Regions from separate parts of the Rothia sp. BD8 genome, predicted to be linked through region 1. Evidence: predicted binding sites of a transcription regulator. Region 1 holds the regulator's gene; each other region holds the start of a gene.

What was found. Region 1 encodes HrcA, which represses chaperone genes, less so after heat shock. Its sites were predicted from a motif close to TTNGCACTCGNNNNNNNCGAGTGCNAA; they were not measured.
Region 2: a site for HrcA is predicted at 3,575-3,601, ahead of groES (co-chaperone GroES). Genes of this name have one in related genera too.
Region 3: a site for HrcA is predicted at 1,490-1,516, ahead of groL (chaperonin GroEL). Genes of this name have one in related genera too.

Annotation. Positions count from the first base shown of each region.
Region 1 is NZ_JANJES010000011.1:42,345-49,232, reverse strand. Features, by position in the region: gene NQ707_RS08930 (PhoH family protein) at 1-867, opposite strand, end outside; gene NQ707_RS08925 (16S rRNA (uracil(1498)-N(3))-methyltransferase) at 1,057-1,902, opposite strand; gene dnaJ (molecular chaperone DnaJ) at 1,927-3,066, opposite strand; gene hrcA (heat-inducible transcriptional repressor HrcA) at 3,138-4,175, opposite strand; gene NQ707_RS08910 (DUF3097 family protein) at 4,455-5,315, shown strand; gene NQ707_RS08905 (DUF4870 domain-containing protein) at 5,449-5,868, shown strand; gene hemW (radical SAM family heme chaperone HemW) at 5,955-6,888, opposite strand, start outside.
Region 2 is NZ_JANJES010000001.1:160,655-167,542, reverse strand. Features, by position in the region: gene NQ707_RS00760 (acyltransferase family protein) at 1-1,235, opposite strand, end outside; gene groL (chaperonin GroEL) at 1,530-3,119, opposite strand; gene groES (co-chaperone GroES) at 3,182-3,478, opposite strand; gene NQ707_RS00745 (SAM-dependent methyltransferase) at 3,705-4,985, shown strand; gene NQ707_RS00740 (glutamate--cysteine ligase) at 5,065-6,210, shown strand; gene tsaD (tRNA (adenosine(37)-N6)-threonylcarbamoyltransferase complex transferase subunit TsaD) at 6,262-6,888, opposite strand, start outside.
Region 3 is NZ_JANJES010000013.1:33,514-40,401, forward strand. Features, by position in the region: gene groL (chaperonin GroEL) at 1-1,293, opposite strand, end outside; gene NQ707_RS09395 (LytR C-terminal domain-containing protein) at 1,638-2,222, opposite strand; gene NQ707_RS09400 (DUF3263 domain-containing protein) at 2,279-2,509, opposite strand; gene NQ707_RS09405 (uracil-DNA glycosylase) at 2,606-3,289, shown strand; gene NQ707_RS09410 (threonine/serine exporter ThrE family protein) at 3,351-5,450, opposite strand; gene NQ707_RS09415 (peptidoglycan bridge formation glycyltransferase FemA/FemB family protein) at 5,523-6,638, opposite strand; gene NQ707_RS09420 (HPr family phosphocarrier protein) at 6,850-6,888, opposite strand, start outside.

The sequences.
Region 1 (6,888 bases):
CAGCTGGTGGCGCACGACGTCCACGGCCTCCAGGCGCGCGAAGTGCACGTCCTGCACATCGCGCAGGATCGTCTGCACCTGCCGCAGCCCCGAGGCGGCCCCCCGGGGCAGATCCACCTGGGTGACGTCCCCGGTGATGACCATCTTGGAGCCGAAGCCCAGGCGGGTCAGGAACATCTTCATCTGCTCCGCGGTGGTGTTCTGCGCCTCGTCGAGGATCACGAAGGCGTCGTTGAGGGTGCGCCCGCGCATGTAGGCCAGCGGCGCGACCTCGATGGTCCCGGCCTCCATGAGCCGGGGGATGGAATCCGGGTCCATCATGTCGTGCAGGGCGTCGTAGAGGGGACGCAGGTACGGGTCGATCTTCTCGTTGAGGCTGCCGGGCAGGAAGCCCAGGGACTCCCCCGCCTCCACCGCCGGGCGGGTCAGGATGATCCGGTTGACCTCCTTGGCCTGCAGGGCCTGCACGGCCTTGGCCATCGCCAGGTAGGTCTTGCCGGTGCCGGCCGGGCCGATGCCGAACACGACCGTGTTCGCGTCGATCGCCTCGACGTACGCGGACTGGTTGACGGTCTTGGGGCGGATCTTCCGGCCCCGGCTGGAGAGGATGTTCTTCGTCAGGCTCGGCGCGGCCTGGGCCATGTTGCGCACGAGCAGGTCCGTGAGCCGCTGGACGGTCTGCACGGTGATGCGGGTGTCCTGCCGGGCCAGGGCCTCCAGCTCCTCGAGCAGACGCAACACCAGCTGCACCTGGGCGGAGGGACCGCTGACCCCGACCTCCAGGCCGCGCAGGTGCAGGGACACGTCGGGGAAGGCCTGTTCGATGACCAGCAGCGAGGAGTCCTGGGGGCCCAAGGCCCCGATCATCGCCTCGCGCGAGGCGAAGGCATACGTGCGGGAGACGGACAGCGGGCGGGAATCGCCGGTCGGCGAATCGGAGAGCACGGCGGCGGAGAGCCTTTCGACGGTGGGCGTGCGCGGGGGCGGGATGCTCCATCCCAGCCTACCCGCCCGCCCCCGGGCTCGTCTGCGCCCGGGGTCCGGCGGGAGGGATCCTCAGGAGGATGCGGCGGGTTCGTCGGGATCGGGGGTCAGGGGATCCGTCCCGTCGGGATCGGCGCCCTCGGACCCCGGGCCGAGCTGGGACCAGTGCCCGGACAGGACCTGCAGCACGGCCAGGGCGGCGGCCCCGGCCGTGGAGGTGCGCAGCACCTCCGGGCCCAGGCGCACCGGGTGCGCGCCGGCCGCGACGAGCCGGCGCGTCTCCTCCGGCGAGATCCCGCCCTCCGGACCCACGACGAGCAGGACCCGGCCCCGGCCCTGCGGATCCGGCAGGCGGGCGGGCACCTCCCGGCTCAGCGGGTTCCGGGCCTGCTCGTGCAGCACGAGCACCAGGTCCTCGGGGCCCACCTGCCCGAGCAGGGCCTCCAGATCGGCCAGCGGCAGCACGTCGGGCACGACGGCGCGCCGGGCCTGCTTGGCGGCCGCCGCCGCGGTGCGCTCCCACTTGGCGTGGGAGCGCGCGGCCCGCTCCCCCTTCCAGCGCACGATGCTGCGCTCGGCCTGCCACGGCACGATCGCCGCGACCCCGAGCTCGGTGGCCATCTCCACGGCCATCAGGTCCCGGTCCCCCTTGGCCAGGGCCTGGACCAGCACGAGTCGGCCGACCGGCTCCGGGGCGGGATCGGCCATCAGGCGCACCAACAGGCCCTCGGGCAGCAGCTCCCGGACGACGCCGGGGGCGCGCAGCCCGCGCCCGTCGACCAGATCCAGCTCCTCGCCGGGGCCCAGGCGACGCACGGTGCGGGCGTGGTGGCCCTCCGGGCCGGTCAGTTCGACGGAGTCCTCCGAACGCGCGTCGCGCAGGAGATCGGTGGGGACGCGGAAGACGGGGCGGGTCATGGCGGCTCCTGTGCGGTGGCGGGGTCAGTCCTGGAAGCGGTCGCGCAGCCGGGAGAAGAAGCCCTGCCCGGAGCCGCGCTGCACGGTCTGCCCGGCGCCGTCGTCCTCCCCGCGCAGCTGGGCCAGCTTCCGCAGCAGCTCGCGCTGCTCGTCGTTCAGGCGGGTCGGGGTCGTGACCTGCAGGTGCGCGATCACGTCGCCGCGGCCGCTGCCGCGCAGGCGGGTCGCGCCCAGGCCGCGCAGGGTCACGGTCTGCCCGTTCTGGGTGCCCGGCTCCACGGTGACCTCGCGCGGTCCGTCGAAGGTCTCCAGGGTGACCGAGGTGCCCAGGGCGGCCGCGGTCATCGGGACGGTGATGCTGGCGTGCAGGTCGTCTCCCTCCCGGGTGAAGACCTCGTCCGGGCTGACCCGGATCTCCACGTAGAGATCGCCGTTGGGTCCCCCGCCCGTGCCGGCCTCGCCCTGCCCGGACAGCCGGATGCGGGTGCCGGTGGACACCCCGGCCGGGATCTTCACGGTCAGCGGCCGGCGCTGGCGCACCCGGCCCTCGCCGTAGCACTCCTGGCAGGGGTGCTTGATGACGGTGCCGAAGCCGTGGCAGTGCGGGCACTCGGCGGTGGTCACCACGTTGCCGAGGATGGACTGGACCTGGCGCTGGACCTGCCCGCGCCCGTGGCAGACCTCGCAGGTCTCCGGCTCCGTGCCGTCCTGGGTGCCCTTCCCGGAGCACTCCGGGCAGGTCACGGCGGTGTCGACCATGACCTCCTTCTCGGCGCCGAACACGGCCTCGCGCAGGTCGATGCGCACGGTGATCAGGGCGTCCTGGCCCTGCCGGGCCCGGCTGGCCGGGCCGCGGGAGGACTGGGCGCCGTTGAAGAAGGTCTCGAAGATGTCGGAGAAGCCGAAGCCCCCGCCGGGGAATCCGCCGCCACCGCCGAAGCCGCCGGCGGTGCCGTTCTCGTTGCCGGTCGCGTCGTAGATCCGGCGCTTCTCCGGGTCGGAGAGGACGTCGTGGGCGTGGGAGACGCGCTTGAACTCCTCGGCGGCCTCCGGGGAGGGGTTGACGTCGGGATGCAGGGTGCGGGCCTTCTTCCGGTAGGCCTTCTTGATCTCCTCGGGGCTGGCGTCGCGGGAGACGCCGAGGGTTTCGTAGTGGCTGCTCACGGTGTGCTCGTTCCTTCTTCTCGCGGTGTGCTCACCGCGTGGCGGGGTCGATGGTCAGGGTCGGGTGCGGGTCAGGGCTGGTCCTCGCGCAGCAGGCGCGAGAGGTAGCGGGCCACGGCCCGCACAGCGGCCATGGTCTCGGGGTAGTCCATGCGGGTCGGTCCGACCACGCCCAGCTGGGCGCTGCCGGCCGGACCGTACCCGCTGGCCACGACCGAGGCGTCGGCCAGGGGGGTCGCGGCGTTCTCGGCGCCGATGCGCACCGAGACGCCGGTGGCTCCGGGGTGCTCCTCCCCGAGCTCCGAGAGCAGGCGCAGCATAACGACCTGCTCCTCCAGCGCATCCAGGATCGGGGCGATGCTGCTGCGGAAGTCCCGGGTGGACTGGGCGAGGTAGCTGGTCCCGGCCATCAGCAGCCGGTCCTGCGCGCCGCCGTCGGCCAGGCCCGCCAGGCCCGCCATCACCCGCGCCCCGGCCTCGCGCGCCCCGGGCGGCAGGGTGGCGAGCACGGTGTCGGCGCGGGCCGCAGCCGCATCCAGCGGGGCCTCGACCAGCTCCTCCAGCAGGCGGGTGCGCAGCAGGGCGAGGTCCTCCCCCGCGTGCCCGGCGTCGACGGGCAGGGGCACCGGCTGCTGCAGCACGCGCCCGCGGCTGGTGATGAGGATCAGCAGGGCCGTGTCCGGCTCCAGGGGCACCAGGTCCAGGTGCCGGACCCGCTCCCCGGTGCGCCGGGGATAGCGCACGACGGCGACCTGGTGGGTCAGCTGCGAGAGCAGGCGCACCGTGCGGGCCATGACCTCGTCGAGATCGTGGGAGGAGCCGAGGAACTCGACGATGACCCGGCGCTGGGCCGGGGTCAGCGGCCGCACGGCGTCGATGCGGTCCACGAAGGCGCGGTAGCCCTTGTCCGTGGGGATGCGCCCGGCGCTGGCGTGCGGGGCGGCGATCAGGCCCTCATCCTCCAGGGCGGCCATGTCGTTGCGCACCGTCGCGCTGGAGACGCCGAGCCGGTGCCGCTCGACGAGGGCCTTGGATCCCACCGGCTCCCGCGAATGCACGTAGTCCTCCACGATGGCGCTGAGCACCTCGAGGCGGCGCAGATGGTTCACGGTCTGGCTCCTGGGTTCTGCCGGGGACGGCGGGGCTTTGCGGCACGGGGGGGGCGGATCGGGAGGGATCCGCGGTGTGCCGGGGACCGGCGGCGGCGCTAGAGTCGGGGGCGCACGGCGCGGGCCGATCTGGCACTCGGGTGGTCCGAGTGCTAATCCTACGCCCGTGCCGTCATCGAGGAAAGCGCGGGCCGGGTCCGGAGCGCGCCGGCCGCCGACGTCGGGATGATCCGCCGGTCGCAGATCGCCGACCGGGCCGCCGAGGGAGGAGCGACGAGGATGCACACACAGGACTGGGGGCCGCAGTCCCTCGAGGAGCTCTCCGCCGCCCGCCGCGGCCCGCGCACCGAGGACCTGCCGGTGCGCGCCGGGATGGTCCTGGAGGAGCTGGAGACCGGCTGGGTCGGGGCCGCGGTGCGCCTGGAGACCATCGGCGGGCAGCGGGTGGTCAGCCTGGAGGACCGCCACGGCGCGGTGCGGGCCTTCCCCCTGGGCTACGGCTTCCTGTACGAGGGCCGCCCCGTGCGCCTGGTCCCCCCGGCCTCGCGTCCCGCCCCCAGTGGCCCCGGCCGGACCCGGTCGGGCTCGGTCGCCCTCCCCCAGGCCCCGGCCCGCACGGCGCGGGCCTCGCGGATGCTGGTCGAGGGGGTGCACGACGCCGAGCTGGTGGAGAAGGTCTGGGGCGATGACCTGCGGGTCGAGGGGATCGTGGTGGAGCCGATGCACGGACTGGATCACGTCGAGCAGATCATCCGCGACTTCCAGCCGGGTCCGGGCCGACGCCTGGGGGTGCTGGCCGATCACCTGGTGCCCGGCTCCAAGGAGTCCCGTCTGGCCGAGCAGGCTCTGGGCCTGCCCGGGGCCCGCGAGCACGTGCTGTTCGTGGGCCACCCCTACGTGGACGTCTGGGAGTCGGTGCGCCCGCGCGCCGTGGGGCTTTCCGCCTGGCCGCAGGTCCCGCGGGGGGAGGACTGGAAGACCGGCGTGCTTCGGCGGATCGGGTGGCCCCATGCCAGCGCGGCCGAGCGCGGCCGGGCCTGGCGCCGGATCCTGGCCGGGGTGAACAGCTACACGGACCTGAATCCCGGGATCCTCGGTCCCGTGGAGCACATCATCGACTTCCTCACCGATCACCCCTGACCCCCACCGCCTCATGTGATCTTCGCCATGGGTGATCCCGGCCTCCGCCGTCGCCGGTTCGGGCCCGGTAAGCTGGAGGCGATGCCCGCACGACCCGCGCGGCCGCTGACGAGACAGGATGAAGCGAGAAGTTTTGGGGACCACTTCCACCACCGAGCAGACTCCTCCCTTCGAGGGGACCAATGCGATGCCGCAGCCGCTGAGCGTCAAGGATGACCGCACGATGGCCACCCTCGCCCACTTCGGCGGGGTGGTGGGGTGCATCCCCTCCGGCCTGATCTACCTGACCCTGCGCGCCCGGGGTCGCTTCACGGCCCAGGAGTCCCGGGAGGCCCTGAACTTCACCCTCCTGCCGAGCGTGCTGATCGTGGTCTGCGTGGCCCTGTCCCCCGTGCCCGCCATCGGGTGGCTGTTCGGCCTCATCGCGGCCGTGGTCTGGGTCTTCCTCGCGCTGTCCTCCCTGGTGGCCGGGGTGCACGTGAACCGGGGCAACCCCTACCAGTACCGCTTCAACACCCGGCTGCTGGATCGGATCTCCGCCCGCCGCGGCTGATCCCGACCGGGCTCGGATCCGGGACCCCGACGTCGAACCCCGGGGTCGGCTCGCCCCGAGCCCCGTCTGGAGGACGTCCCTGCGGCTCAGTCCCCCAGCAGGGTGCGCACGACGGCGTCCCCCAGCAGCCGCCCACGCAGCGTGAGCACGACCCTGCCCTCGGCCCGGGCCTGCGGCTCGATCAGCCCCTGGCCCTCGAGCCAGCCCACCGCCTCCCGGCCAGGCCCCCGCAGATCCTCGATCGCGACGCCCTCCCGGATGCGCGCGGCGAGCATCACGTCCTCGACGTAGCGGGTGTCCGCATCCAGGTGCTCCCGAGCCGCCGCCGGGGACAGGCCCTGACGCACGCGATGGGCGTAAGGCACGGGGTGCTTCAGATTCCACCAGCGCACGCCGTTGATGTGCGAGTGCGCGCCGGGGCCGATCCCCCACCAGTCCCGGTTGCGCCAGTACGCGAGATTGTGCCGGGAGCGGGTGTCCTCGGAGCGGGACCAGTTGGACACCTCGTACCAGGAGTACCCGGCCTCCCCGAACAGGCGGTCGGCCAGCAGGTACATGTCCGCCTGGGCGTCGTCGTCCACCGGGGACAGCTCCCCGCGGCGGATCTGCGCGGCGAGCTTGGTGCCCGGCTCCACGATCAGCGAGTAGGCCGAGATGTGGTCCGGGGCGCAGTCGATGGCCGCGCGCACCGAGGTCTCCCATTCCGCCAGGGTCTCCCCCGGCGCCCCGCTGATCAGGTCCACCGAGGTCTGCAGGCCCACCTCCCTGGCCCAGGAGACCACCTTGGGGACGTTGGCCGGGGTGTGGGTGCGATCCAGCACGGCCAGCACCCGCGGCACCGCGGACTGCATCCCGAAGGAGACGCGCGTGAACCCCGCCTCCTTCAGCAGGGCGAGGTCCTCGCGGGTCACCGAATCCGGGTTGGCCTCGGTGGTGACCTCCGCGCCGTCGACGATGCCGAAGCGCTCGATCCCGGCGCGCAGGATCCGCGCCAGGTCCTCGGCCGGCAGACGGGTCGGG
Region 2 (6,888 bases), on a different contig from region 1:
GCCGCGCCCAGCCCCAGGCACAGGCACAGGCCGATGACCGCCAGGGAGCGCCAGCGCCCGGCCTCGGCCCACCGCCAGGAGCGCAGCGGCGCATCCACCCAGCGGGTCAGAGCGACGGCGCCGGCCAGCGACAGGGCCAGCAGGCCGACCCCGGAGACGAACCCGGCCTTCTCCTGGCCGACGTGGGAGAGATAGAAGACCAGCAGCGGCCAGTGCAGCAGGTACAGGGCGTAGGAGTATCCGCCCAGACGCACCAGAGGACCCCAGGACAGCAGACGGTCCGCACCCCAGCGGGTGCCGGTCTGCCCCGCGAAGATCACGAGGCTGGCCGCCAGCGTCGGCCACAGGGCGATCCATCCGGGGAACGCTCCCTGCACGTCCAGGACCGCTCCGCACAGGAGGATCGCCGCGACCCCGATCCACCCCAGCCCGGCCCGCACCCGGGCCGGGGCGCGCAGCAGCGGCAGCAGGATCGCCAGCAGGGAGCCCAGGGCGAACTCCCACAGCCGAGCGAAGGTGTTGAAGTACGCGGACTGCTGATCCGCACTGGTGAGGATCACCGAGAAAGCCAGCGACGCCGCGAAGACCAGACCGAACAGCGTCCCCAGCACGGCACGGGCCGGTAGGCGCAGGCCCCGGATGATGAGGGCCCCGAGCGCGAACAGCAGGGGCCAGGTCAGGAAGATCTGCCCCTGCACGGACAGCGACCAGAAGTGGCGCAGCGGGGAGGCCGCACCGGAGTCCGCGGCGTAGTAATCCACCGCGTGGGCGATCGAGTACCAGTTCTCCCAGTACGTCAGCACCGAGACGGACTCCCGCAGGATCGGCAGCCAGCGCTCCGGACCCAGCAGCGCCCGCGTGCCGACCAGCACCAGCAGCACCGTGAGCACCGCCAGGGGCAGGATCCGTTTGAACACGTGCACCCAGTACGTGCTCAACCGCCGCCACCCGATCCGCTCCCCGCGTTCGATCCGGCGGGTGAAGGACAGCGTCATCAGGAACGCGGAGATGAACAGGAACACATCCACCCCGCCGGAGACCCGACCGAACCAGATGTGGTACGCGGCGACCAGCAGCACGGCCAGCGAGCGCAGCCCCTGGATCTCCGGCCGGAATGCCGGGGCGGGGGCAGGGGCCCGACCCGTGCCCAGCCCCACGGCGTCGCGGACGGTGGACGGCGGCTGCGTGCCCGGGGCCGCGGCGGGGGCTGAGGGGATCGATGATGGCGGGGTCATGCGGAGAAAGGGGGATCCTCGACGAGGCGGCGACTGCGGAAGTGAGCGTCCCCGCTCCGAGCGGGGGCAAACCCTCACATCCTAGCCGAATCGGGGCTTCCGGCTCGGCAGCCCCGTCCCCCTCCCCACGGGGTTCCGACCTGAGCGCACCGGCTCCGCGGCCCTCGCCTCCGGGCTGATGCGGCGGACGGAACGCGCGATCCCCGCCGCCGGAGGCCCCGGTTGGACGGGGCATCGGGCGACGGGGATCGCGCGGAGACGGGCCCGTGCATCACGGGACCCGGAGGGAAGAGGCTAGTCCTCGTCCTCCTCCTCGGGCTGATCCACCACCAGGGTCTCGGTGGTCAGCACCAGGGAGGCGATGGAGGCGGCGTTCTCCAGGGCGGAGCGGGTGACCTTGACGGGGTCGATGACCCCGGCCGCCACCAGATCCTCGTACTGCCCGGTCGCGGCGTTGTAGCCGTGGCCGACCTCCTGCTCCGCGACCCGGGCGGCGACGACGAATCCGTCGGCCCCGGCGTTCTCCGCGATCCAGCGCAGCGGCTGGTTCAGGGAGCGGCGCACGATGTCCACCGCGGTGCGGGCGTCCTCGGTGCTCAGGCCGAGGTCCTCATCCAGGGCCTTCGCGGCGTGGACCAGGGCGGAGCCGCCGCCGGCGACGATGCCCTCCTCCAGCGCGGCGCGGGTGGAGGAGACAGCGTCCTCGATGCGGTGCTTGCGCTCCTTGGCCTCGACCTCCGTCGCGGCGCCGACCTTGATGACGGACACGCCGCCGGCCAGCTTCGCCAGGCGCTCCTTGAGCTTCTCGCGGTCCCACTCGGAGTCCACGCGCTCGACCTCGGCGCGCAGCTGGGCCACGCGCTCGGCCAGGGCCTGCTCGGAGCCGCCGCCGTCCACGACGGTGGTCTCGTCCTTGGTCACGGTGACCCGCCGGGCGGTGCCCAGCTGGTCCAGGGTGACCGAGTCCAGGGTGATGCCCAGCTCGGAGGTGATGACCTCGCCGCCGGTGAGGATCGCCAGGTCCTGCATGATCGCCTTGCGGCGGTCCCCGAAGCCGGGGGCCTTCAGGGCGACGACGTCGAGGTTGCCGCGCAGCTTGTTCACCACCAGGGTGGACAGAGCCTCGCCCTCGACGTCCTCGGCGATGATGGTCAGCGGCTTCTTGGCCTGCACGACCTTCTCCAGGACCGGCATGAGGTCCTGCACGGAGGAGATCTTGCCCTGGTGGATCAGCACCAGGGAGTCCTCCAGCACGGCCTCTTGCCGCTCGGCGTCGGTCACGAAGGACGGGGACAGGTAGCCCTTGTCGAACTGCATGCCCTCGGTCACGGACAGCTCGATCTCCGTGGAGGAGCCGTCCTCGATAGTGATCACACCGTCCTTGCCGACCTTCTCGAAGGCCTCGGCCAGCAGCTGGCCGATCTGCTCGGACTGGGCGGAGATGGCCGCGACGTGCGCGACCTCCTGACCCTCGACCTCGCGGGCGTTGGCCCGCAGGCGCTCGGAGACGGCCTGCACGGCCGCCTCGATGCCGCGGCGGATCTCGTTGGGCGCGGCACCGGCGGCCACGTTGCGCAGCCCCTCGGTGACCAGCGCCTGGGCGAGCACCGTCGCGGTGGTGGTGCCGTCGCCGGCGACGTCGTTGGTCTTGGTGGCGACCTCCTTGGCCAGCTGGGCACCGAGGTTCTCGTAGGGGTCGTCCAGCTCGACCTCGCGGGCGATGGTCACGCCGTCGTTGGTGATGATCGGCGCTCCCCACTGCTTGTCCAGCACCACGTTGCGCCCGCGGGGGCCGAGGGTCACCTTGACGGTGTCGGCGAGCTTGTCCACACCGGCCATGAGGGCCTTGCGGGCGGCGTCATCGAATCGCAGCTGCTTTGCCATGGAACGTCATGACTCCTTGTCGTGAAGGGTGGATGCGGGTCTCGTGCGCGGTGCGCGCGAGACTACTTCTCGACGACGGCCAGCACGTCCCGCGCGGAGAGCACGAGGTACTCCTGGCCGGAGTACTTGACCTCGGTCCCGCCGTACTTGGAGTAGATGACGACATCGCCCTCGGCGACGTCCACGGGCACGCGGTTGCCCTTGTCGTCCACGCGGCCGGGGCCCACGGCCACGACCTTGCCCTCCTGGGGCTTCTCCTTGGCGGTGTCCGGGATGACCAGCCCGGAGGCGGTGGTCTGCTCGGCCTCGACGGGCTGGACGACGATGCGGTCTTCCAGGGGCTTGATGGAGACGGACATGGTGGACCTTCTTCCTTGGGTTGTCGGTACGCGGCATGAGCCTGTGGGTGAGGCGAGCCAACCGTCGTCGCGGTGCCGATTGAGCGCCAGGCCCAGTTAGCACCCTGAGTGCCAGAGTGCTAAAGCCGACTCTATTCCGGGCGTTAGCAGAGGGTCAAGGCGAGTGCCAGCCTCCGCCGAGGGCGGAACCGACGCCGCCGTCCGGGGCCCGGTTAGGGTGGAGCGCGTGAGCCTCCCCGACCTCTCCCCCGCCCCGCCAGCACCCTTCGACGAGCAGGAGCTGACGCTGCTGGCCGGCCTGGACTACCGCGAGCAGGACGCCCTGGCCGCCTCCACCCGGCTGCGCGCGGCCGGACTGGACGCGGACCGGGCCGCCGCCGTGCTGACCCAGGCCAAGCTGCGCGGCGAGGCCGCGGCCAAGTTCGGACCCGAGGCCGAGCACCTGCTGCTGACCCGGCCGGGGCTGGAGCAGGCCACCCGCCGGGCCGTGGCCGAGCACCACGCCGCCCGGTTGCGCGCGGCCGGACTGGGCTCGGTGGCGGACCTGGGCTGCGGGCTGGGCGCGGACACCCTGGCCTTCGCCCGGGCCGGGCTCTGCGTGCTGGCCGTGGAGATCGACCCGCACACGGCTGCCTGCGCGGCCGCGAACCTCCGGTCCTTCCCCGACGCCCGGGTGCTGGTCGGCGACGTCGAGCAGCTGGAGCCGGGGCAGCTGAGGTGCCCGGACGGCGGCGCGATGACGGCCCTGTGGCTGGATCCGGCCCGCCGGGAATCCGGCCGCGGGCGCACCCGGCAGCGGATCTTCGACCCCGAGGCCTTCTCCCCGCCGTTCTCCGTCATCCGCCGCCTGGCCGCGACCGGCGTGCCGATGGGGGTCAAGATGGGCCCGGGCATGGACCGGGCCGCGATCCCCCCGGAGGCCACCGCCGAATGGGTCAGCCACGGCGGGGACGTGGTGGAGGTCGTCCTGTGGTTCAACGCCCTGGCCACCCCCGGGGTGCGCCGGCGCGCCACCGTGCTGGGACCGGACCCGCTGGTCCCGCGGGCTCTGCACGTGCTGGACTCCCCCGTGGCCGCCGAGCAGGAGCCCGCGGCCCCCGTCGGCCCGCCCGGGGCGTACCTGTACGAACCCGACGGCGCCGTGATCCGCTCCGGGCAGGTGCGAGCCCTGGCCGAGGCCGTCGACGGGCACCTGCTGGATGAGCGCATCGCCTATGTGACCTCCGATGACGCCCGAGAGCTGGACTGGGCCCGGTGCTGGCGGATCGCGGTGCGCCTGCCCCTGCACGAGAAGACCCTGCGCCGCTGGGTGCGCGAGCACGGCGTCACGTCCCTGACCGTGAAGAAGCGGGGGGTCGACGTCGTGCCGGAGCGGCTGCGCAGGCGCCTGCTGGCCGGTGCGTCCCGGGGGCCGGGGTCAGGCGGGAGGCACGCGACGCTGCTCGCGACCCGCTGGGACGAGCCCGGCGGGGAGCAGCGGGCCTGCTTCGTCGTCGAACCCGTCTGAGCCCGCTCACCTGCTGGGATGCCGCCATCGGCCGGTGACCGGCGCGGATAGGATGAAGCGATCACGTCTGGAGGCCCTCATGCTCGAATTCGCCAGCTCCACCCAGTCCACCCTCGGCATCGAATGGGAGGTCGCCCTGGTGGACCGCGCCAGCGGCGCGATGATCGGGGCCGCGCCCGAGCTGTTCGAGGTGCTCACCGCACCTCACCGGGACCTCATCCACCCGGAGGGGCTGACCCCGCACCTGACCCGGGAGTTCCTGGCCAACACCATCGAGATGGTCACCGGCGTGAATGAGCGGGTCGGCGAGGCCGTCGAGCAGCTGGCCGGGATGGTCGAGAAGATCCGCCGCCACACCGACCCCCTGGGCGTGGAGATCTTCTCCGCCGGGACCCACCCCCTGGCCCGGTGGGAGGAGCAGGTCATCTCGGACAAGGAGCGCTACCGCAAGGTCCTGGAGCGCACGCAGTACTGGGGCTACCAGATGATGATCTACGGGGTGCACGTGCACGTGGGCGTGGATTCCCGGGACAAGGCCCTGCCCACCGTGAACCACCTGGTCAACCACTACGGGCACCTGCTGGCGCTGTCCGCGAACTCCCCGTTCTGGCAGGGCCACGACACCGGCTACGCCTCGCAGCGGGCCATGATCTTCCAGCAGATCCCGACCTCCGGGATGCCGTACCTGTTCCAGCGGTGGGAGGAGTTCGAGCAGTACACCCGGGATCTGATGGACACCGGCGTCATCGAGGAGGACTCGGAGAACCGCTGGGACGTGCGCCCGGTGCCGCGCTACGGCACCGTGGAGATGCGCATCTGCGACGGCGCCTCGACCCTGCAGGAGATCGGGGCCATGGCGGCCCTGACCCAGTGCCTGGCGGAGGAGGCCTCCCGCACCGTGGAGGCCGGCGGCACCATCCCAGTGCTGCGCCGCTGGAACGCGGAGGAGAACAAGTGGCGGGCGGCCCGCTACGGGCTGGATGCCGAGGTGATCCTGGATCCGAGCAACCGGGAGGCGCCGCTGCGCGAGGAGATCCCGCGGATGCTGGATCGACTGGCCCCGCTGGCCGATGACCTGGGCTGCGCCGAGGAGCTGGCGGAGATCGAGCGGATCCTGGAGCGCGGCACCGGGGCCGAGCGGCAGCGGCGGGTGGCCGCCCGGCACGACGGCGACCTGCGCGCCGTCGTGCGGGACCTGACCCGCCTGACCCGCACCGGGTACTGACCGGCGGCGGCCCGGGCCGGGTCTCAGGGCAGGCGGCTCACGAAAGGAGAATCAGGGCAGGCAGATCGAGGTGACCGGCAGGGACGGGTCCGGGGTGAAGCCCAGCCCCGTGGGGGCCGTGCCCGCCGCGACCAGGCGCGAGCCCAGGGCCGCGACCATCGCGCCGTTGTCCGTGCACAGGCTCAGCGGGGGCACCACCAGGCGCACCCCGTGCTGCCCGCAGCGCTGCTCGGCCAGGGCCCGCAGCCGCGAGTTGGCGGCCACGCCCCCGCCCAGCAGCAGCGTGCCGATGCCCTGCTCCGCGCAGGCCAGCATGGCCTTGGCGGTGATGACGTCGGCCACGGCCTCCTGGAAGGAGGCGGCGACGTCGGCCACCGGCACCGGCTCCCCGCGCGCCTCGAAGCCCTCCACCACCCGCGCCACGGCGGTCTTCAGCCCGGAGAACGAGAAGTCGTAGCGGTGCGGCCCGGGCGCCTCGGCGCTGCCGAGGTACTTGGGCGCACTGAGCCCCCGGGGGAAGCGGAAGGCCCGAGGGTCCCCCTCGCGGGCGACCCGATCGATCGCGGGACCCCCGGGGTAGGGCAGCCCGAGGATGCGGGCCACCTTGTCGTAGGCCTCCCCGGCCGCGTCATCCAGGGTCGCCCCGAGCAGGCGGACGTCCCCGGCGATGTCGTGCAC
Region 3 (6,888 bases), on a different contig from region 1:
GGTAACCTTCAGGGTCTCGAAGGCCTTGACCCCGGCCTGGATCAGGGCGACGCCGCCGCCGGCGACGATGCCCTCCTCCACCGCGGCCTTGGCGTTGCGCACGGCGTCCTCGATGCGGTGCTTGCGCTCCTTCAGCTCGACCTCGGTGGCGGCACCGGCCTTGAGCACGGCCACGCCGCCGGCCAGCTTCGCCAGGCGCTCCTGCAGCTTCTCGCGGTCGTAGTCGGAGTCGGTGTTGGCGATCTCGGCGCGGATCTGGGAGACCCGGCCCTCGATCTGCTCCTGGGCGCCGGCACCGTCCACGATGGTGGTCTCGTCCTTGGTCACGACGACCTTGCGGGCCTGGCCGAGCTCGTTGAGGGTCGCGGTCTCCAGGGAGAGCCCGACCTCCTCGGTGATGACCTGGCCGCCGGTGAGGATCGCGATGTCGGCCAGCTGGGCCTTGCGGCGGTCGCCGAAGCCGGGGGCCTTCACAGCCACGGACTTGATGGACCCGCGCATCTTGTTCAGCACCAGCAGGGCCAGGGCCTCGCCCTCGACGTCCTCGGCGATGATCAGCAGCGGCTTGCCGGACTGCATGACCTTCTCCAGCACGGGGACGAGGTCCTTCACGTTGGAGATCTTGGAGTTGACGATGAGGATGTAGGGATCCTCGAGCACGGCCTCCTGGCGGTCCGCGTCGGTGACGAAGTAGCCGGAGAGGAAGCCCTTGTCGAAGCGCATGCCCTCGGTCAGCTCCAGCTCGAGGCCGAAGGTGTTGGACTCCTCGACGGTGATGACGCCTTCCTTGCCGACCTTCTCCATCGCCTGGGCGATGAGCTTGCCGATCTCCGGGTCACCGGCGGAGATGGAGGCGGTCGCGGCGATCTGCTCCTCGGTCTCGATCTCCTTGGCGGAGCCCAGCAGCTCGGCGGTCACGGCCTCCACGGCCTTCTCGATGCCGCGCTTCAGGGACAGCGGATCGGCACCGGCGGCCACGTTGCGCAGTCCCTCGCGCACCAGAGCCTGGGCGAGGACGGTCGCGGTGGTGGTGCCGTCACCGGCGATGTCGTCGGTCTTCTTGGCGACCTCCTTGACCAGCTCGGCGCCGATCTTCTCGTAGGCGTCCTCGAGCTCGATCTCCTTGGCGATGGACACGCCGTCGTTGGTGATCGTGGGAGCGCCCCACTTCTTCTCGAGCACGACGTTGCGCCCGCGCGGCCCCAGGGTGACCTTGACGGCGTCCGCCAGGGTGTTCAGGCCCTTCTCGAGCCCGCGGCGAGCCTCTTCATCGAAAGCAATCAGTTTGGCCATGTCGGCGTGCGTCCCTCCTGGACGATGGTTCGGGGAGTTCCTCCACCGCGGCGCCCGCGACGGCCGCGCCCGTGATCGGGTCCGGCGCTTCCGCGCCGTGTCCCGCCCCGAGCGCTCACCGCGGTGAGGGAGGTGTCCGCATCCCCTCCGGCGCCGATCACGACGTCGCCTCGCCTCGGTCGGCGAGCGCCGCGACTTAGCAGTCGGACGGGATGAGTGCTAACCCCAATCTTGGCACTCGCCCCCGGAGAGTGCAAACGTCTCGCCGCCGGACTCCGCCCTGGGCGGACGCCGCGGCGACACCCCCCCCCGACAGGCGGTCCCGCAGAGGCCCGCGGGCCGACTCAGCCGTGGGTCAGCACGACGGTGACCTGTGCGCTCCACTCCTCGGAGGCGCGCACCGTGGAGAGGCCCAGGTCCAGGGCGACCCGACGGGCCTGCGCCTCGGCCCCGCTGCGGTAGTAGACGGTGCCCTCCTGCACGGCGGGTCCGCTCCAGTTGCCGACCTCGCTGACGGTCCAGCCCTGCGCGGTCAGGGTCTGGGCCGCGACACCGGCGGCCCCGGCGTCCTGCCCGCTGTTGTACACCCCGACCGTGATCTCCGGATCCGCGGAGGGGTCGGCGCTGGCCTGCGCCGCCGCGCTCTCCTGCTCGGTCGCGGAGGCCTGGGCGACGGAGGAGGCGCTGGCCGAGGCCACCGGTTCGCTCTGGGTTGATTCGCTCTGGGCCTCGGGCGCCGCGGAGCGCGGCTGGTAGATGAACATCAGGGCCCCGAGCACCAGGGCCAGGGCTCCGGCGAGGATCACCGCGCCGGTGGTGCGCCGGGAGACCGCCTTGGCGGGCGCGGCGGCGCGATACACCCCTCGGTGCGCGGAGTCGGCCGGCACCTCGTCGAAATCGTCGGGGGCGTACTCCTCGGTCTCGGCCATGCTGTCCTCACGCTGATCGGGTCGGGGCTGGGCACCGCGCGGGGAGGCGATGCGGCTCATGGAGCCAGGGTACCGCCCGGATCCCGCTGCTCCCTCAATCGCCGGGTCAGGGCCGGTTCGGCGGCGATGGCCCGGGGGTCGTCCAGCAGGGCGTTGAGCCGCAGGTGGTACTCGACCGCGCCCATGCCCAGCTCGCGGCGGATGGCCCGCTCCTTAGAGCCGGGACGGCGCCAGGTGCGCTTCTCCAAGGCCAGCACGGCGCGTTCGGTCTCGGTCAGGGGCTGCACGGTGAGCCAGTCTAGTCGCGCCGCCCGGTAGCCTGGTGGGGTGCGCGGCGGCCGTCCGCGCCGCCGCTGTCCGACGTCTCCATCCGCAGGAGGACCATGCCCCCCCAACCGCTGACCGAGATCATGGCCGAGGACTGGGCGCGGGCCCTGGCCCCGGTGGAGGAGCGCATCCGCGCCATGGGTGACTTCCTGCGCACGGAGCACGCCCAGGGGCACCGCACGCTGCCGCCGTCCCAGGACGTGTTCCGCGCCTTCCGGGAGCCGATGGCGGCGGTGCGGGTGCTGATCATCGGGCAGGACCCGTACCCGACGCCCGGGCACGCGATGGGCCTGTCCTTCTCGGTGCGTCCCGAGGTGCGTCCCCTGCCCCGCTCCCTGGTGAACATCTACCGGGAGCTCGGCGAGGACCTGGGGCTGCCCGCACCGCGGCACGGGGACCTGTCGGCCTGGTCCCGCCAGGGCGTCATGCTGATGAACCGGTGCCTGTCCGTGCGCGCCGGGGACGCCGGCTCGCACCGGAACCGAGGCTGGGAGGAGATCACAGACTGCGCGATCCGGGCCCTGGGTTCTCGCGACACCCCGCTGGTGGCGATCCTGTGGGGTCGGGATGCCCGCAGCGCCGGGGCGCAGCTGGGGCCGCAGGTGCCGAAGATCGAATCCGTGCACCCCTCCCCGCTGTCCGCCTCCCGCGGCTTCTTCGGGTCCCGGCCCTTCAGCCGAGCCAACGAGGCCCTGCAGAAGCAGGGCGCGCAGCCGGTGGACTGGCGCCTGCCGGGCTGACCCGCCCCCCGTCGTCGCGGGCTCTCCCCGTCACTGCCATCAGCCGCGGGGAGGGGCGGGCTCAGGTCGTCGCGGGTCTCTCCCGGCGCATGAACGGGCGCATGAGGTAGTTGCCCAGCACGACGGCCGCAGCCAGCGAGAGGATGGTCGCCCCGGCGTTGATGATCGGCACGAGACCCTGCACCGGGTCCACATCCACCGTGAACATGTACATGCCGCGGAAGATGGACAGACCCGGCAGCAGGAACGTCACCCCGGGCACCGCGATGACCACCTGCGGGATCGTCCACCGATCCGCGATCCACGCGGAGACGCAGCCCACCCCCACCGCACCGATCATCGAGATCATGCGCGGGCCCATCCCCAGGGAGGACACGGCGTAGTAGGCCGCCAGACCCGCCGCACCGCTGAGCACGCCCGGGACGATGTGCCGGACCCTCACCTGCAGGGACACCGCGATCATCGCCGTGGCGGCCAGCATGAAGGACACGTGCACGGCCGGCTGGGCGCCGGTGAACACGGCCTGCTGCACGTCGATCTTCTGCGATCCGAAGAACAGGGACGTGGTCGAGATCGCCAGCGCCAGGCCCGCGATCAGGCCCAGGAAGGTCAGCCCCGTGGACACCAGTCGGCCCGCGGCCGTCACCGGGAACCCGTTGATCGCGTCCTGGACCATGGAGACCAGACTCAGGGTGGGCAGCAGCATGATCAGCCCGGAGGCGACGACGTGCGCCGGGGAGACGTCCAGCCCCAGACCGGAGGCTGTCAGCGCGGCCGCCGTGATCATCGCCGCATCCACCACGGAGATGAAGAACCCGGGGATGCCGCGGCGGGAGATCCAGCCCGAGACGATGAAGATCACGCCGAACGTCGCCGAGGCCAAGGTGGCCCCCCGCCACGTGCCGCCGATGCCGATGGTCAGGAAGAACGCCGCGAGGATGTTCGCGGCCGTCGTCATCCAGCGGGGGAAGGGCTTGGGCTCGGACATGATCCTGTCCAGGCGCCGCTCCGCCTCCGCGCGGGAGAGCCCGCCTTCGGTGATGGTCTTGACCAGCCGGTGCGTGTCGGTCAGCCCGGAGTAGTTGTCCGACCACGAGCGCACCACCCGCACCACGGTGTGGCTGAACGTGCCCTCAGCGTCGTCCTGGGCGACGCTGCTCAGGCGCCCCGAACCGGCCACGTAGTTGATGGTCACGGACTGGTTGGTGATGTCCACGTCCACGTCCTCGACGCCGTAGGTGGCGCAGGTCGCGGCGATCGCGGTCTCCACCTCGAGGGAGCCGGCGCCGAAGTGGAACATGGCCTCGGCCAGGCGCAGCGCGAAGTTCAGGGTCCGGCGGGCCTCGGAGTGCTCCCGATTGCGCCGCGGATTGGCGAAGGGGGTGTTGGCCAGGCGCTGCACGATGCGCATGGGCGCCGTCGGGAGGCTCTCGGACCGGATCATGCGCCGCAGCCCGCTGGCCAGGGAGCGGGGGGCGGGGCGCTTGACGGGCAGCGCGGTGGCAGAGGGGTAGCTGGCCTGGGCGACCGCGCCCATCGGCGGGGTGCCCGCATCCGGCGTTCCCGGACTCCGGACGCCGGCGGCCGGGGAGCCGGTGGGCTGGGGGACCCCCGCGGACTGGGTCCCGGTGGCGCCCAGCGGCGTCGAGGTCTGGTCCGGGCCCAGAGGCTGGGAGTCGCTGTAGAGGTCCCGCGGCACGTCCCGGGCGGCGCTGAGCATGCCGCCGACACCGGGCCCGCCCGCGGAGCCGGCGGTGTCCGCCCCCGGTCCAGGGCCGATCGGTCCGGTGCCCGCGTGCCCCTCTCCGAGAGCATCCGAGGCCGCGTCCGGCCCGGAGACCGTCCCCTGCTCACCGGACTCCGGGGCCAGCCCCCAGATGTCGGCCAGCGACTGATCGCGGACCTGGGAGCGGTGGATGTGCGGGAAGCCCTGGGCCGGGTCCGTGCCGGACTGCGCCCCCGGCACGGACGACGGCGCCGTCTGCGTCGCGGGAGCCGCGGGAGCGGGGTCGGTGTCCGCGGCGGAGAAGGGATCGGCGAGGTCCTGAGCGTCGGCATCCGGGCCGAAGGGGTCCACGGGAGCCGCGGTCTCCTCCTCCGGCAGCCCGGAGGAGGGGTACGCGCCCTTCGGCGGCGTCCCGTCGTCCTGCACCTCGCGCATCCTCTCTCCTTCTCCGCGCACGCTCGGCTCCACCCCGCACTCACGTCTCCCGGGGTCCCCCGGAAGCGGGGATCAGTAGAAGGGCTGCTGGGTGCGCCGCCACCAGATCTGGCGCATGACCTTCTCCACGATGCGCACCCACAGCCGGTACTGGACCGGGCGCAGCACCTGGTCCCACACGCCCACGTAGTCGATGACGGACTTGGTGAAGCTGGTCTTGAACAGGCCCAGACCGTAGTAGTGGTGCTCCTTGTTCTTCAGCTGGTCCTTCGGCGGGGTCCCGCAGAAGTCGTACTGCTCGATGCCGTAGTCCTTCATCAGGTCGGTCAGCGCCCGCCACTGCACCAGATGGGAGTCCCCGTACTGCTTGCGGCGGGGCTTGGAGCCGCCGTCCTTGTAGGTTCCCTTGCGGCCGTAGCGGATCACGTACGCGCCGACGGAGGGCTGGCCGTCCTCGTAGGTGAAGTACAGCCGGCCCTGGCCGGCCGCGGCGAAGGTCGTCCAGAACTGGCGGTAGTACTCGTAGGAGCGCAGGTTCACGTTCGCGTGCCCCTGCCCGACGGTGTCCATGAGGGCGTACATCGCCTTCATGTTCTCCTCGGTCAACTCCACCTGCTCCACCTCGGCGCCCTCGCGGATCGCCCGGCGCACGGCGTTGCGCCCGCGGGAGTGCAGGGACTTCAGCACGGCCTCCTCGTCCTTGTCCGTGTCCAGCACGGCCGTGGAGTCGTTGGGCTGGATGTTGAACTGCTTGACCAGACCGGCCCGGTGCAGGAAGGCCGCCCGCTCCGGGGAGTCCAGGATGTCCGGCTCGATCTTGATCGCGAAGACGTCCAGGCCCTCGCGGCGCACGAACTCGCGGTTGGCGTCCAGGATCGCGGGGATGTCCCGCACGTCGGCCACGTCCGGGCCCTTGATCATGTACCAGAGCCGTCCCAGCAGGGGCACCCGCTTCTCCAGCACGAGGTTGTAGCTGGCCACGGTCTGCTCGACGGCGCCGCCGTCGGCCCCGGGGCGCTCGGTGGTGCCTTCATAGACCAGGTGCACGGGCTTCCATCCGTGCCGGGCCTTGACGGCGGCGAAGGAGGCCGACTGCAGCAGGTTGCCGCCGTTCGGGTTCTCGGTGACGTGCTCGTCCCAGGAGTCGATCTCCTCGGCGGTGGCGAAGCGGGCGGTGAAGTGTCTCAAGGAGTCCTCGGTATCCACGGGTGGCGGGCGGCTCGACGGCGGTGCAGGCCGGTCGGCGCCCTGGGTCTTCGGTGTCCCAGTCTACGGGGGCGCCCGAGGCCGGTGCGCGCACCCCTCGGGGCGTGCGCGGGAGTCGACCCGGGCGCGGCAGAGGCCCGGGGCGCGCCACCTACGAGGGGTGCGTCCCGGGCCTCTGGGGTGCGCCGGTGGGTTACTCGGCGTCGTGGTCCGTCTCGAGGATCTTCACGAG